DNA from 2 places in the Streptomyces sp. NPDC002889 genome. Region 1 is predicted to be linked to the other one. Evidence: predicted binding sites of a transcription regulator. Region 1 holds the regulator's gene; the other holds the start of a gene.
What was found. The regulator HspR, encoded in region 1, represses chaperone genes until heat shock. The targets are predictions, from matches to a motif close to TTGAGNNNNNNNNNCTCAA.
Positions count from the first base shown of each region.

Region 1 (7,672 bases):
CTTCGAACGGTTCCCGACATCCTCCCCCATGGCGGGCGGGGGCTGGCAACCCCCGCCCGGCGGGTCCGCTCTCGGCTTAGAGAGTCTTTCCGGTCGCCGTGCCCCTCACCGGTTCGACGATCAGACCGTCCTCGAAGCGGTCCACCCGCACTGTGTCGCCATCCGTGACCTCGCCCGCGAGAATCTCCTTCGCGAGCCGGTCCCCGATCGCCGTCTGGACCAGGCGGCGCAGCGGCCGTGCTCCGTACGCGGGGTCGTTGCCCTCGTCTGCGAGCCACTCCAGGGCCGCCGGGGTGATGTCCAGCGTAAGCCTGCGTTCGGCGAGGCGCTTCGCGAGCCGGTCGAGCTGGAGCCGGGCGATGTGCGCCAGCTCGTCGCGCGTCAGGGCCGAGAAGACCACGAGGTCGTCGAGCCGGTTGAGGAACTCCGGCTTGAAGGACGCCCGGACCACCTTCAGGACCTGCTGCTTCTTCTCCTCCTCGCTGGTCAGCGGTTCGACCAGGTACTGGCTGCCCAGGTTCGAGGTCAGGATCAGGATGGTGTTGCGGAAGTCGACCGTCCGGCCCTGCCCGTCGGTGAGCCGCCCGTCGTCGAGGACCTGCAGCAGGATGTCGAAGACCTCGGGGTGCGCCTTCTCCACCTCGTCCAGCAGCACCACGCTGTACGGGCGGCGGCGCACGGCCTCGGTGAGCTGGCCGCCCTCCTCGTAGCCGACGTAGCCGGGAGGTGCGCCGACCAGGCGGGCGACCGAGTGCTTCTCGCCGTACTCGCTCATGTCGATACGGACCATCGCCCGCTCGTCGTCGAACAGGAAGTCGGCGAGCGCCTTCGCCAGCTCGGTCTTGCCGACACCGGTCGGGCCGAGGAAGAGGAACGAGCCGGTGGGCCGGTCCGGGTCGGCGATTCCCGCCCGCGTCCTGCGGACCGCGTCCGACACCGCCTGCACGGCCTCGCTCTGCCCGATCAGCCGCTTGCCGAGCTCCTGCTCCATGCGCAGCAGCTTCTGGGTCTCGCCCTCGAGCAGCCGCCCGGCCGGGATACCGGTCCAGGAGCCGACCACGTCCGCGATGTCGTCGGGGCCGACCTCCTCCTTGACCATCGTGTCCTTGGCGGCCTCGTGCTCGGCCTCTTCCTCGGCCGCCGCCTCCAGCTCCCGCTCCACGCCGGGGATCTCCCCGTACAGCAGCTTGGACGCGGTGTCGAAGTCGCCGTCGCGCTGGGCCCGCTCGGCCCGGCCGCGCAGTTCGTCGAGCTGTTCCTTCAGCTCACCGACGCGGTTGAGGGACTGCTTCTCCTTCTCCCAGCGGGCGGTGAGACCACGCAGCTCCTCCTCCTTGTCGGCGAGGTCGCGACGCAGCTTCTCCAGGCGCTGCCGGGAGGCGGGGTCGGACTCGTTGTTGAGCGCCAGCTCCTCCATCCGCAGCCGGTCGACGACGCGCTGCAGCTCGTCGATCTCCACAGGGGACGAGTCGATCTCCATCCGGAGCCGGGAGGCCGCCTCGTCGACGAGGTCGATGGCCTTGTCCGGGAGGAAGCGTGAGGTGATGTACCGGTCGGAGAGGGTGGCGGCGGCCACCAGCGCCGAGTCGTTGATCTGCACCTTGTGGTGGGCCTCGTAGCGGCCCTTGAGCCCCCGCAGGATCGCGATGGTGTCCTCGACCGTCGGCTCGGCGACGAGCACCTGCTGGAAGCGGCGCTCCAGGGCGGCGTCCTTCTCGATCCGCTCGCGGTACTCGTCGAGGGTCGTCGCTCCGACCATCCGCAGCTCGCCGCGGGCCAGCATCGGCTTGAGCATGTTGCCGGCGTCCATCGCGGAGTCGCCGCCCGCACCCGCGCCCACGACGGTGTGCAGCTCGTCGATGAAGGTGATGATCTGGCCTTCGCTGTCCTTGATCTCGGACAGCACGGTCTTCAGCCGCTCCTCGAACTCACCGCGGTACTTGGCGCCCGCGACCATCGCGCCGAGATCGAGCGAGACCAGTCGCTTGTTGCGCAGCGACTCGGGCACGTCGCCCTTCACGATGCGCTGGGCGAGGCCCTCGACGACGGCGGTCTTGCCGACGCCCGGCTCACCGATCAGCACCGGGTTGTTCTTCGTACGCCGCGACAGCACCTGGACGACCCGGCGGATCTCCTGGTCCCGGCCGATGACCGGATCCAGCCTGCCCTCGCGGGCCGCGGCCGTGAAGTCCGTCCCGAACTTCTCCAGCGCCTTGTACTGCCCCTCGGGATCCGCTGTGGTCACCCGGCGCCCTCCCCTCGTCTTCTCGAACGCGTCCAGCAGCTTCCTGGCCGTGGCCCCCTGCCCGGCCAGCACCTCCCCGGCCTGGCCGCCCTTGGCGGCGATACCGATGAGCAGGTGCTCGGTGGAGAGGTAGTCGTCGCCGAGCTCCTTGGCCCGCCGCCCGGCGTCGGCGATGACGGCGAGCATGTCGCGGTTGGGCTGCGGCGGCGCGACGGTGGAACCTGTGACGCTCGGCAGGGCGGCGAGCAGCCGCTCCGTCCCGGACCGTACGGCGGCCTGGTCGGCCTCCACGGCGGCCAGCAGATCGGTGATGTTCTCGTTCTCCCGGCCGGCGAGGAGCGCGAGCAGCAGGTGCGCCGGGGTCAGATCGGCATGCCCGTCGGACACGGCCCGGCTGGTGGCGGCGTTGATCGCATCACGGCTCTTGTTGGTCAGCTCGGCGTCCACGTGGGCTCTCTCCTCCTTGGGGATGGGATCTTTTCCTCGACGCTGACTCATTCAACGTGCATAAAGTTGAGTCTATTGCACTCAGGGTGTCGACGGACAGAACACGAAGGTAGGTTCCGCTCATGGCGATCGACCCCCGCAACCCCGGCGCGTCCTATCTCGCGTTCTGGCGCGAGTACCACATGTGCACCCTGACCACACCGCGGCCGGACGGCAGTCCGCACGTCGTCGCCGTAGGGGTGACCTATGACCCCGAAGGGGGCGAGCGCGGCCTGGCCCGGGTGATCACCAACAAGCGCAGCCACAAGGTCGCCAACGTACTGGCCGCGGGCCCGGAGGGAGCACAGGTCGCCGTCTGCCAGGTGGACAAGGGGCGCTGGGCGACGCTGGAGGGCCGCGCACGGATCCGTACGGAGGCCGAGGTCGTCGCGGACGCGGTGAGCCGCTACGCGCAGCGGTACGGACGCACTCCGGCGCCCAATCCGGACCGGGTGGTCATCGAGATCGCCCTGACCCGGGCGATGGGCCGCGCGTAGCGCTCGAAACCGTACGCGGGCAGCACAACGGCGCCATCGTGTTTCAGGTCCACGATGGCGCCGTTGTGTGGGGGAAGCACCTGAGCGATTTGGAACGACGGGGGAACCGCTCAGGCACTGCGGGGGGTGGCGGTGGTGTCGGGCTCGACCAACTGGTGATCGCGCTGGTCGAGATTGACGAAAATCATTCCGTAACGGATGGCACAGCGGACGGGCTGCGGAGCACCCCGCGGCCGGCGAAGGCATCGGTAAGCGCGGACGTCCTCGTCCTCCTCGCGTGCCACGATGACGGGCTCTCCGAACAGGGTGACCATCAACGAGTCGCCACGGTGGGGGATTGCCGTGACGAGGTCGATGAAATGCCACCCCGAGCGGTAGGCCGTCGCCATCTCACGCCGGAAGACCCGGTCGTCCGGAGGAACGGTCACGCTGCCACGCCCGCGCCGACACTGTCCCAGCCACTGTCCGGCGGCGGAGCGATCGCCTGCACGCTGTCCCAACCGCTGTCCGGCGGGAAGTCCGCCAGGCCGAGTCCTATACCACTCAGGGCGCCGAACGCCACGGTCGCAGAGAAGACAGTGGCAAGCACCGAGCGAAGCATTCTCTCGCGCATAGTCGGCTTCGTCCTCACTTGATGGTTTCTTCTCCCCCGCATCACAGACCATGGCTCATTCAGGCATGTCAATGCCACAGGGACGATGCATCATGTTCCTGCACGTACAAGACCCTGGGGGGTGGAGAATTGCCGAATGTCGACACAAAACCGACACATCCCCATGCGGTCACCGAGTTGTGTCCGGAAGGGGCGCGACTCTATGTCAGTGCACTGAGCACCGGCCGGATCGCCCGAATCGACGCGGAAGCGGCGCCCTGCCTCCTCGAGTTCGCACTGCTGCACCCGGATCCCGACGACGCACAGTGGCTCCGTCCCGTTCCCCCGTCCGTCGCCCTGGCGCAAAGGCTGCACCCCATCGAGCGGGAGATCCTGGATCGTCGGCGTCTGTCCATCGAACTGACCGATGCTTTTGAGCCGTTCCTCGCGATCAGCGCCCAGAATCCGGCCAGCACGCATGCGATCACCGTGCTGGAGGGCTTCGACCGCATCAATGCCGCGCTCAACCTGGCCACCGCCGAGTGCCACACGGAGATGCTGACGATCCAGCCGGGCGGCGGACGCAGCGCGCATGTCCTCACCCAGGCCCTCGAACGGGACCGGCCGTTGATCGACCGCGGGGTCAGCATCCGCACGCTGTACCAGCACACGGTCAGGCACAGCCAGGGAACCCTCGCGTACGTCGAGCGCATATCCGCCGGCAAGGTGGAGATCCGCACGCTGGAGGAACTCATCGAGCGCCTGATCGTCTTCGACCGCACGGTCGCCTTCATCCCCGCCCGCGACGACCGGCGCGTGGCCCTGGAGCTGCGCCACCCGGGCCTGGTGGAGTACCTCATCAAGGTCTTCGAGCAGTTGTGGCGCCGGGCCGTGCCGCTGCTGGACGAGGTGCCCTACCACCCGACGCCGGACGGCATTTCGGGCGTCCAGCGCTCCATCGCCAAGCTCCTGATCGAGGGACACGTCGACGAGGCCATTGCCCGCCGGCTCGGTATGAACGTACGCACCTGCCGCGCGCACATCGCCAAACTGGCCGCGGCACTAGGCAGCGGCAGCCGTGCCCAACTCGGCTACCTCATCGCACAGTCCGGGATCCTCGGGCAGGACCACGAGTTCTCCACGAACAGCGGTCCCACCTGACCGGACGTCAGGACGGTGCGACAGTGGAGGTCTTCACGTAGCCCTGCGGAGAAAGATCCACATGAACGACACGGCCCCCACACCCGCCGCTCAACAGGACGACCTCTTCGGTGAGATCACCGTCCGGCCGGACAACCAGGAATCACTGGTGGTCGAGGGCGAGCGGATCCCCCGTATCGAGGTGCACCGCGCACCGGGGTCCCAGAAGGACGACCAGGTCGCGATCGGCACCCGCGACCCCCGGCACCTCACCATGACCGTCAACGGCGCCCAGGTGGCGCTCAGGCCCGCCAAGGGGCGCCTCAGCCGGCGCTCGTACCGCATCGAGGTGGAGTACGACGGGACCGTCTGGGTTCTGCTGCCGGACTCGATACCCGGCAGTCGGCTGACACGCGACGGCAGCCACCTCGGCGACTTCTCGTCGGAGGGGGACGGACGGGTGATCGCCGAGTGGCGTGCGGAGGCGGAGGTGCATCCGCTGGACGCGTCGGTGGGGTACGCGCTGGCGGCTGCGTTCGGTACGGGCGGACAGCCCGCCTGGATGATGGCGATCGACACGGTCGGCGCCATGCTCCCGTGACACGCAACGGTGACGGGCCGGGAGAGCGTGTGCTCTCCCGGCCCGTCACCGTACGGCTGTTGACTCACTCAGGGCGCTTGGGGCGCCACACCACCAGCGCGCCGGCCTGCTGCACATCCTGGTACGGCACAAGATCGCGCCGGTACGAGGCGTGCACCTGGGCCTCGCGCTGACGCATGGCGGCCGCCGCGCCGTCCACGGCCGCCGACAGCTCGGCGACCCGTTGCTGCAGCGCCGCGACCTGGTTCTCCAGCTCGATGATGCGCTTGATCCCGGCCAGGTTGATGCCTTCGGTCTGCGACAACTGCTGCACCGTACGCAGCAGTTCGATGTCGCGGGCCGAGTAGCGCCTGCCCCGGCCGGGCGTGCGGTCCGGGGAGACCAGACCCAGCCGGTCGTACTGGCGAAGGGTCTGCGGATGAAGTCCCGACAGCTGTGCGGCCACCGAGATGACGTACACCGGCGACTCGTCGGTCAGTTCATAAGGGTTGCGGCGCATCATGCTCCCTTCGCTGCCTGGAACAACTCGGCGCGGGGGTCCTCGTCCGCGGTGGCGTCGCGGTAGGCCTGCAGCGCTTCCTTCGCCTTGTCACTGAGCTCGGTCGGTACGGCCACCTCGACGGTGACCAGCAGGTCGCCGCGGCTGCCGTCCTTGCGGACCGCCCCCTTGCCGCGGGCGCGCATCGTGCGCCCGTTGGGCGTGCCGGCGGGCAGCTTCAGCGTGACCGGAGGCCCGCCGAGGGTGGGCACCTTCACCTCGCCGCCGAGCGCCGCCTCCACATAGGTGACGGGCACGGTGACCGTGAGGTTGTCCCCCTTGCGGCCGAAGACGGGGTGGGCGTCGACATGGACGACGACATACAGATCGCCGGCCGGTCCGCCGCGCTCGCCCGGTGCGCCCTTGCCGCGCAGCCGGATCCGCTGCCCGTCGAAGACACCCGCCGGGATGCGCACCTGCATGGTGCGCGAGGAGCGGGCGCGCCCGCTGCCCTTGCAGACCTCGCAGGGGTCCTGGGCGATCAGACCGCGGCCCTTGCAGTCCACGCACGGGTCGGTCAGCGAGAAGGATCCGCTGCCGCCGCGCGAGACCTGGCCGGTGCCGACACAGGTCGGGCACACACGCGGTGTGCCGTTCTTGTCCCCGGTGCCGGAACAGGTCTTGCAGGGGGCCTGGCTGGACATCCGCAGCGGGACCGTGGCCCCGTCGACGGCCTCGGTGAAGCTGAGCGTCACCTCGGACTCGATGTCCTGGCCGCGGCGCGGCTGGGTACGCGTACCAGGGCCGGCGCCGCGGTTGAACAGGCCGCCGAACACGTCCCCGAGGCCGCCGCCGAAGCCGCCGGCGCCACCCTGGCCCGCGCCCTGGGGGCCTCCGAAGAGGTCCCCCAGGTCGAAGTTGAAGTTGCCGCCGCCGGGACCGGCCCTGAAGCCGCCGTTGCCGAACAGGGCGCGCGCGTCGTCGTACTCCTTGCGCCGCTTGGGGTCGCCGAGGATGTCGTTGGCCTCGGAGATCTCCTTGAAGCGCTCCTCCGCCTTGGCGTCGCCCTTGTTGGCGTCCGGGTGGTTCTCGCGGGCGAGCTTCCGGTACGCCTTCTTGATCTCGGCCTCGGTGGCGTCCTTGGGGACGCCGAGGACCTTGTAGTAGTCCTTCTCGACGAAGTCCTTCGTGTTCATCGGCGTCCCTCCTCCCGGACGGTCACTCGTTCGGAGACCTCAGCGTCAGCCCTCGTCCGGGCCACCGCTCTCCTCGTCGTTCGCCTTCTCTTCCTTGGCGGCCGCGCCCGGCTGGGGCTCGGCCACCGCGACCCGCGCGGGGCGGATCGTGCGCTCGCCGATGCGGTACCCCGGCTGGAGCACCGCGACGCACGTTGTCTCGGTGACATCGGGCGCATACGAGTGCATCAGGGCCTCGTGGACGGTCGGGTCGAAGGGCTCGCCCTCCTTGCCGAACTGCTGCAGGCCCATCTTGGCGGCGGCCGTCTCGAGAGACTCGGCGACCGACTTGAACCCGCCCACCAGCTCCCCGTGATCCCGGGCGCGGCCGATGTCGTCGAGCACGGGCAGCAACTCGGTCAGCAGCGTCGCCGTGGCGATCTCCTTGACCGTGATCC
Region 1 is NZ_JBIAPT010000019.1:509-8,180, reverse strand. It holds gene clpB (ATP-dependent chaperone ClpB) at 77-2,692, opposite strand; gene ACFYWI_RS26290 (pyridoxamine 5'-phosphate oxidase family protein) at 2,815-3,228, shown strand; gene ACFYWI_RS26285 ((2Fe-2S)-binding protein) at 3,339-3,656, opposite strand; gene ACFYWI_RS26280 (hypothetical protein) at 3,653-3,817, opposite strand; gene ACFYWI_RS26275 (helix-turn-helix transcriptional regulator) at 3,971-4,981, shown strand; gene ACFYWI_RS26270 (hypothetical protein) at 5,043-5,561, shown strand; gene ACFYWI_RS26265 (heat shock protein transcriptional repressor HspR) at 5,626-6,060, opposite strand; gene dnaJ (molecular chaperone DnaJ) at 6,060-7,235, opposite strand; gene grpE (nucleotide exchange factor GrpE) at 7,281-7,672, opposite strand, start outside.

Region 2 (7,672 bases), on a different contig from region 1:
CGGCTCCGACACCGCCGCCGTCGCGAGGACCGATGCCCGCACCTCCGCCAGCAACGGTGCCGCCGGCCCCGCGCTCGCCGCCGCCGAGACACGGGTCGCGCAGGCGGTGCAGCATTCGACGTGCTTCTCCAGGGACCAGGCGTCCGGTTCGGACGCCGAGCCGTTGGCGTACTGCGCCGCCAGCCGTTCGCTCACATGCCAGTCGTTCACGCCGTGCCTCCCAACGCATCGGTACCGGCCGCCAGTTGCCCGAGCACGGCGCGCAGCTCCCGGCGGGCCCGCAGGGCGCGGGTCTTGACCGTTCCCTCCGGAATGCCGAGCAGCCGCGCCGTCTCGCGGGTCGTCAGGCCGTCGACTACCGTCGCCCGCAGGACATCCCGCAGCTCCGGCGAGATCCGGTCGAGGGCCGTGCCCACATCCCCGTACTCCAGGCCGGCCAGCACCCGCTCCTCCGCGGACGGCACCGGCTCGGCCGGCTGATGGACCGTGCGGTCCTGCCTTGCCAGGGCCCGCTGCGCGTCGACCAGGCGGCGCGCGGCGATCACCCACAGCCAGCCGCCTGCCTCGCCGCCGCGGTGCGCGGCGGCCGAGCGCCACACGGTCACAAAGGTGTCCTGCAGCACTTCCCGTACGGTCTCCGGATCCGTGCAACGCCGCGTCAGCCGGGTGTGCAGCCAGCCGGCATGCCGGTCGTACAGCAGGCCGAGCGCTTCCGTGTCCCCGCGCGCGACCGCCCGCAGCAGTGCCGCGTCGTCGTCCCGCTCTCCCCCCGAGGGGCGCATCAGTCTCACGTGCTCTCTATCGCTCGCGACCGGCGCACCGGTTCACGTCCCCATGTGGCGTACAGCATGGACGCGCGAGAGGGTGATCGGATTGGGTGGGGTCCAGGGTGTGAACAGGGGCTCGGCGAAAGGGGCGTACCCGGTGTGCAATCTCGGTGCCCCCGCCGCGCGCGGTACCTCGCCGTGGCGACGGCTCGCCCGGCTGCTGCCGACGCCCACCGGCACCCCGTTCACCTTCGGCTACGCCCTCGTTCTGATCGCCACGTCCCTCTTCACCGCGTACGCCGATCCCGGCACGGTCGCCGCCCTGCTGCGCGACTCCAGCACGGACGTCGCCCATCTGGCCCACAATCGGCTGCTCGTTCTCGTCGCCAGCGCGCTGTGGGTGGCGGGCGGTCCGGCGTCCCCGTACACCGTGATGTTCGTCTTCGTGCTGACCGCGCTCGAGCGCCGCGTCGGCGGCCAGCGCACCGCCGGAGTCTTCCTGTTCGGCCATGTCACCGCCACACTCGCGACCGAGATACCCGTCGGGCTCTCGGTCGCGGCCGGACGGCTGCCCGACAGTTCGCTGCACCGCCTCGACTACGGGATCAGTTTCGGGCTGATGGCCTGCACCGGAGCGCTGGCCGTCCTGCTGTCCCCACCGCCGCGCACGGTGCTGCTCGGGGCCGTGTCCCTGGTGCTGCTCCATGACCTGCTGGCCTTCGAGGACCCACTGACCGCGTGGGGCCATCCGCTGGCGCTGCTCGTCGGCATCGCGTGCGGGCCTGCGGTACGGCGCCGGGCAGCGGCGCGAGCCCCTTAGGACGCCGCGGATCCGGTGCCCGGACCGCCGCGGCAGGGCATGCGGCCGGAGCGATACCTCAGGATCGGCGCCCGAACCGCACCAACACGTGCCACGGCTGCTTGACGTACTGCGGCACCTCGTCCCGGCCCCCCACCGCGTCCACGCCTGCGGCTCCCGTACCACCGAGGCCGCCGCGCGCCCGATCACCTCCGCGTCGAGCAGGCCCGTGCGCCCGTGGGTGGCGCAGACGTGCGCGGCGAGCGGCCCCATCACCGGGCCCCTGAACTCCGCGTCCACCTCGTCCGGCGCCGGCGTGAACCCGGCGTGCCACTCGAGCGCGATGCCGCACCGCCGGGCCGTTCCGGCCAGCAGCCGCCCCGTATCGGTGTCCCGGAACGACGGGTCGACCACCAGGGTCTCAGCGTCGCCGCCAGATCGGTGTCCCCGTGGATCTGGGCAGGGGCGTCATCGCCGCAGTATGGCGCGCCAACCCCAGCCGGAGCAGGCGGATTTCGCCGCTGCATCACACCCCGTGCGGCACGTGGAACAGGCTGACCAGCGGGGCCTGCACCTGCCAGCCCAGGGACTCGTACAGCGCCCGGCCGTCCGGCGTCCCGCCGAGCACCCCGATGGTGGCGCCCTGGTCGACCGCGGTGTTGTGGAGCGTACGCATCACCAGGGAGCCGAGCCCCTTGCGGCGGTGCGCGGCCGACGTCTCCACCTGGTCGACGACGGCGGTGGGGCCGGTGGGGGCGATCTGGCCGCGGGCCGCGAACGAACCGTCGGCGGCCACGACCAGCGCCCGCGTGACGCCGCCACGGGTCCAGGTGGTCAGGGTGTAGCCGTCGGGCACGGCGGTGGGCGTGCGGCGCAGCCGCGCCGACATCAGCCAGCCGGGCTCGTCGACCGCCCACGTGGGGCCGACCCAGGACCGGACGGCCCCGGGATCGGCGAACACCTTCAGCCAGACCGACGGAGCGGCGACCTCGGCGGCGACCTTGCGCACAGTGGCTTCGTCGTCGGCGGTCAGGACGTGGCGGGTGGCGTGCGTGACCTGCCCGACGTCGACGGTGAACCCCCAGGGCCTGACCACGGGGTCCGCCGCACCCCGAGAGACGACCCAGCCGTCGACCCAGGCGCGGATGGTCAGGGCGGTGGACTCGAAAGGCATCCGTCACTCCAGGTAATAGGCTCTATGAAGTAAAGGCTATTACTGATGCGTGGTGGTCCGCCGTGCGGCCGCTGATCTGTGAGCCGTCTCACGCCGACCCGCCGTGCGGAACCGCCGGGCCCCGCGCGGCCGCCCGACGATCGGGTGACGGGACGGTCGCACTCGATACGGGTGCCGGATGCGACCGCACTGCGACGGCGCGGGCGCCGGAGGGGCGCGGCGCCTCCCGCCGGGCAGTCTTGCGCCCGGCGGCCCGGCACGCCGATCTCGCTCACTCGGATCGCGTCGTTCGCGGGCCACTCCGGGCCCTTCACGCCCTGGTCACAGGCCGATCGCTCACAGCGAACAGCACGCGGGGAACATCCCGGGGCTCACGTGCATTGAGTGCGTACAACTCAACTTGACTGCGTTCGATTGTGTAAGGGGAGATCATGGCTTCGACGACGTCCTCACCGCTCACCCTGCCTGTGCTGCCGCTCGACGACGAGGTCGTGCTGCCCGGAATGGTGGTGCCTCTCGACCTGTCCGACACCGATGTACGGGCCGCGGTGGAGGCCGCCCAGGCCGCAGCACGCACTTCGGGCGACAAGCCGAAGGTGCTGCTCGTCCCCCGGATCGACGGCACCTACGCCGCCACCGGTGTGCTGGGCACCGTCGAGCAGGTCGGCAGGCTCTCCGACGGCGACCCCGGCGCACTCATCCGCGGTCGCGGACGGGTCAGGGTCGGTGCCGGTACGACCGGGCCCGGCGCCGCCCTGTGGATCGAGGGCACGACCGTGGAGGAGGTCGAACCCGATCCGGTGCCCGGCGCCGTCGTCGACCTGGTCAAGGAGTACAAGGCCCTCGCCACCGACTGGCTGAAGAAGCGCGGCGCCTGGCAGGTCGTCGACCGGGTCCAGCAGATCGACGGCATCTCGCAGCTCGCCGACAACGCCGGCTACTCGCCGTTCCTGACCACCGCTCAGAAGATCGAGCTCCTGGAGACCGCCGACCCGGTGGCCCGCCTCAAGCTCGCCACCGAGCAGTTGCGCGAGCACCTCGCCGAGCAGGAGGTCGCCGAGTCCATCGCCAAGGACGTCCAGGAAGGCGTCGACAAGCAGCAGCGCGAGTTCCTGCTGCGCCGTCAGCTGGAGGCCGTCCGCAAGGAGCTGCGCGAGCTCAACGGCCAGGCCGCCGACGCCGCGGACGAGTCCGACGACTACCGCGACCGCGTCGAGGCAGCCGACCTGCCCGAGAAGGTGCGTGAGGCCGCCCTCAAGGAGGTCGAGAAGCTGGAGCGTTCAAGCGACCAGAGCCCTGAGGGCTCCTGGATCCGCACCTGGCTCGACACCGTCCTGGAGCTGCCCTGGAACGAGCGCACCGAGGACGCGTACGACATCCAGGGCGCCAAGGCGATTCTGGACGCCGAGCACGCGGGCCTGCAGGACGTGAAGGAGCGGATCACCGAGTACCTCGCGGTGCGCAAGCGGCGTGCCGACCGCGGGCTCGGGGTCGTAGGCGGACGGCGCGGAGGCGCGGTGCTCGCGCTCGTCGGCCCGCCCGGCGTCGGCAAGACCTCGCTCGGCGAGTCCGTCGCGCATGCGATGGGCCGGAAGTTCGTGCGGGTCGCGCTCGGCGGCGTACGCGACGAGGCCGAGATCCGCGGCCACCGGCGTACGTACGTGGGCGCCCTGCCCGGCCGGGTCGTCCGGGCCATCAAGGAGGCCGGTTCGATGAACCCGGTCGTCCTGCTGGACGAGATCGACAAGGTCGGGTCCGACTTCCGGGGCGATCCGGCCGCGGCCCTGCTCGAAGTCCTCGACCCGGCACAGAACCACACCTTCCGCGACCACTACCTCGAGGTCGAACTCGACCTGAGCGACGTCGTCTTCCTGGCCACCGCCAATGTGCTGGAGGCCATCCCGGAGGCCCTGCTCGACCGGATGGAGCTGGTCCGGCTCGACGGCTACACCGAGGACGAGAAGATCGTCATCGCCCGGGACCATCTGCTGCCGCGCCAGCTGGAGCGGGCGGGCCTGGAGCCCGGCGAGGTGACCATCGAGGAGTCCGCGCTGCGCAAGCTGGCGGGGGAGTACACCCGCGAGGCGGGCGTACGGAACCTGGAGCGCTCGGTGGCCCGGCTGCTGCGCAAGGTGGCGGCGCAGCACGAACTGGGCGATCAGGAGCTGCCGCTGAGCATCGGTGCCGAGCAGCTGCGCCCGCTCATCGGACGGCCGCACCATGTGCCCGAGTCCGCGCAGGACCCGGCCGAGCGCCGCACCGCGGTGCCCGGTGTGGCCACCGGCCTCGCGGTCACCGGCGCGGGCGGCGACGTCCTGTTCGTCGAGGCGTCGCTGGCGGACCCGGAGACCGGCGCGGCCGGCCTGACCCTGACCGGTCAGCTCGGTGACGTCATGAAGGAGTCCGCGCAGATCGCGCTGAGCTTCCTGCGCTCGCACGGGGCGGAGCTGGAACTGCCCGTCGCCGACCTCAAGGACCGGGGCGTGCACATCCACTTCCCGGCGGGCGCGGTTCCCAAGGACGGCCCGAGCGCGGGCATCACGATGACCACGGCGCTCGCCTCACTGCTGTCGGGGCGTCAGGTGCGCACGGATGTGGCGATGACCGGCGAGGTGTCGCTGACCGGGCGGGTGCTGCCGATCGGCGGGGTGAAGCAGAAGCTGCTGGCCGCGCACCGGGCGGGCATCACCACGGTGGTGATCCCGAAGCGGAACGAGGCGGATCTGGACGATGTCCCGGCCGAGATCCTCGACACGCTGGAGGTCCACCCGGTGACGGACGTGCGGCAGGTGCTGGAGCTCACGCTCTCCCCGGCGAAGGAGCTGGTGCCGGCCGCGGCGGCCTGACCCGTGCGGCCACGGGCCCGGCGGTGACCACCGCCGGGCCCGACCGCAGTCCGCGGTGCCGTGACCGCTGTTGGCGGTCCTGCCACTGAGGTCGACCGCTCCTGCTGGTCCGCCCGCCCCGCCCGGCTGCCGTCCGCCATCCTGTCGCCGGGCCGGCCGCCGGCCTCGTCCGCCGCCCGACGCGACTGCTGTAGGCGGTCCGGCCGCCGGTTCCGCTGCCCGGCGTGAGGGCTGTCGGCGGTCCTGCCGCCGGGCCCGACCGCTGCCGGCGGTCCTGGGTGCGACCGTTCCTGATGGTCCGGCAGCCCGACGCGACGCTGTCGGCGGTCCTGCCGCCGGGACCGCTGCCCGGTTCCCCCGCCCCGGGCGAGGGCTTCGCGGGTCCTCCACAATGGGCGGATGGAAACCTCGCCCGCCCCCGAAGGACGCGAAGACCCCGGCCTGCGCGCCGACTGCGCAAGCTGCTTCGGGCTGTGCTGCGTGGCGCTGCCCTTCTCCGCCTCCGCCGACTTCGCGGTGACCAAGGACGCCGGGCAGCCCTGCGGCAATCTGCGGACCGACTTCCGCTGCGGTATCCACACCCGGCTGCGCTCGAGCGGTTTCCCCGGCTGCACCGTGTACGACTGCTTCGGTGCCGGGCAGCAGGTCTCCCAGGTCATCTTCGGGGGCAAGGACTGGCGGCAGGCCCCCGACACCGCCCAGCAGATGTTCGCGGTGTTCCCCGTCGTACGGCAGCTGCACGAACTGCTCTGGTACATCGACGAGGCGCTGACGCTGGGTGCCGCGCGCGAGCTGCACCCGGGCCTGCGCCGACAGCGGCGGACGATCGGGGAACTCACCCGGCTCGGCCCCGATGCCCTCACGGAGCTCGATGTCGCCGCGCACCGCCAGGACGTCAACGTCCTGCTGCTGCGGACCAGCGAGCTCGTGCGCTCCGAGGCCGGCGGCAAGAAGAAGGACCGCCGGGGCGCTGACCTGATGGGTGCCCGGCTCAGAGGGGCAGATCTGCGCGGGGTCAGTCTGCGGGGCGCGTATCTCATCGCCGCCGACCTGTCGGGGGCCGATCTCCGGCTGGCCGACCTCATCGGGGCCGACCTCAGGGACGCCGATCTGTCCGGCGCTGATCTGACCGGCTGCATCTTCCTCACCCAGCCGCAGCTCAACGCCGCCCGGGGCGATAGCGTCACCCGGCTTCCGGCCGGGCTGACCCGCCCCACGCACTGGTCGTGACGACGGGGCGCGACGGGGCGGACAGCGGCGGTGCAAGAGCGGATCGGGGGCACACTCCTGGGGGTCCCCCGGCCGGAGGCTCGGGGAGAAGCTCCGGGGGAGGGCTCAGCCGTTGGCGAGAGCCTCGACGCGGTCGTACGCGCCGTTGAACCCGTCGTGGTCGCCGACGATCGGTCCGGACGAGGTGTACTGCCACATCGTCCGGTAGGCCCAGCCGGCCGGCAGGGAGGCAATCTGGTGTGGACATGCCATCAGCGGCGCACGTGGAACGCGGGGTGGAAGAGGGCCGGATGCTGCCGTTGGTCTACGCCTGCGAAATACTGGTCCAGCTGCGGCTGCGCGGGCCGCCGACGGAAACTTTCAGGATCCGGAAAGCGTGCGAGGGGTGCTGACGTGCACGGAAGCGGTACGGGGAGTGAAGCGGACCCGACGGGCAGAGTGTGCGCGGACCGCGAATTCCTCGCCCTGGAAAGGGAGCTGGCGGTCTTTCTGCGCCGCGCGAGGGCGTCGTCCGGTGAGATGGCACGCGAGGTGCACCCCGAACTGGAGCCCGCCGCCTACGGCCTGCTGGCCCGTCTGGAGGAGGCAGGACAGCAGCGTGCCACCGAACTCGCCGGCTACTTCGGCGTGGGCAAGGCGACGATGAGCCGTCAGCTCCGCGCACTGGAGGACCTCGGTCTGGTGACCCGGGAACCCGACCCGGCGGACGGCCGGGCTTCCCTCGTACGGTTGACGGACGAGGGGGTGACCCGGTTCCGCCATGTGCGCGATGCGCGTCGTGACCGCTACATGAGCAAGCTCGCCGGCTGGGACCGCGCCGAGGTCGCGGAACTGGCGAGGCTGCTGCACCAGCTCA
Region 2 is NZ_JBIAPT010000001.1:76,950-84,621, forward strand. It holds gene ACFYWI_RS00360 (zf-HC2 domain-containing protein) at 1-210, opposite strand, end outside; gene ACFYWI_RS00365 (RNA polymerase sigma factor) at 207-782, opposite strand; gene ACFYWI_RS00370 (rhomboid-like protein) at 925-1,587, shown strand; partial or broken gene ACFYWI_RS00375 (DUF3626 domain-containing protein) at 1,717-1,983, opposite strand; gene ACFYWI_RS00380 (GNAT family N-acetyltransferase) at 2,093-2,740, opposite strand; gene lon (endopeptidase La) at 3,172-5,586, shown strand; gene ACFYWI_RS00390 (pentapeptide repeat-containing protein) at 5,986-6,816, shown strand; partial or broken gene ACFYWI_RS00395 (lysozyme) at 6,922-7,050, opposite strand; gene ACFYWI_RS00400 (MarR family winged helix-turn-helix transcriptional regulator) at 7,210-7,672, shown strand, end outside.
Region 2: a site for HspR is predicted at 3,121-3,139, ahead of lon (endopeptidase La). Genes of this name have one in related genera too.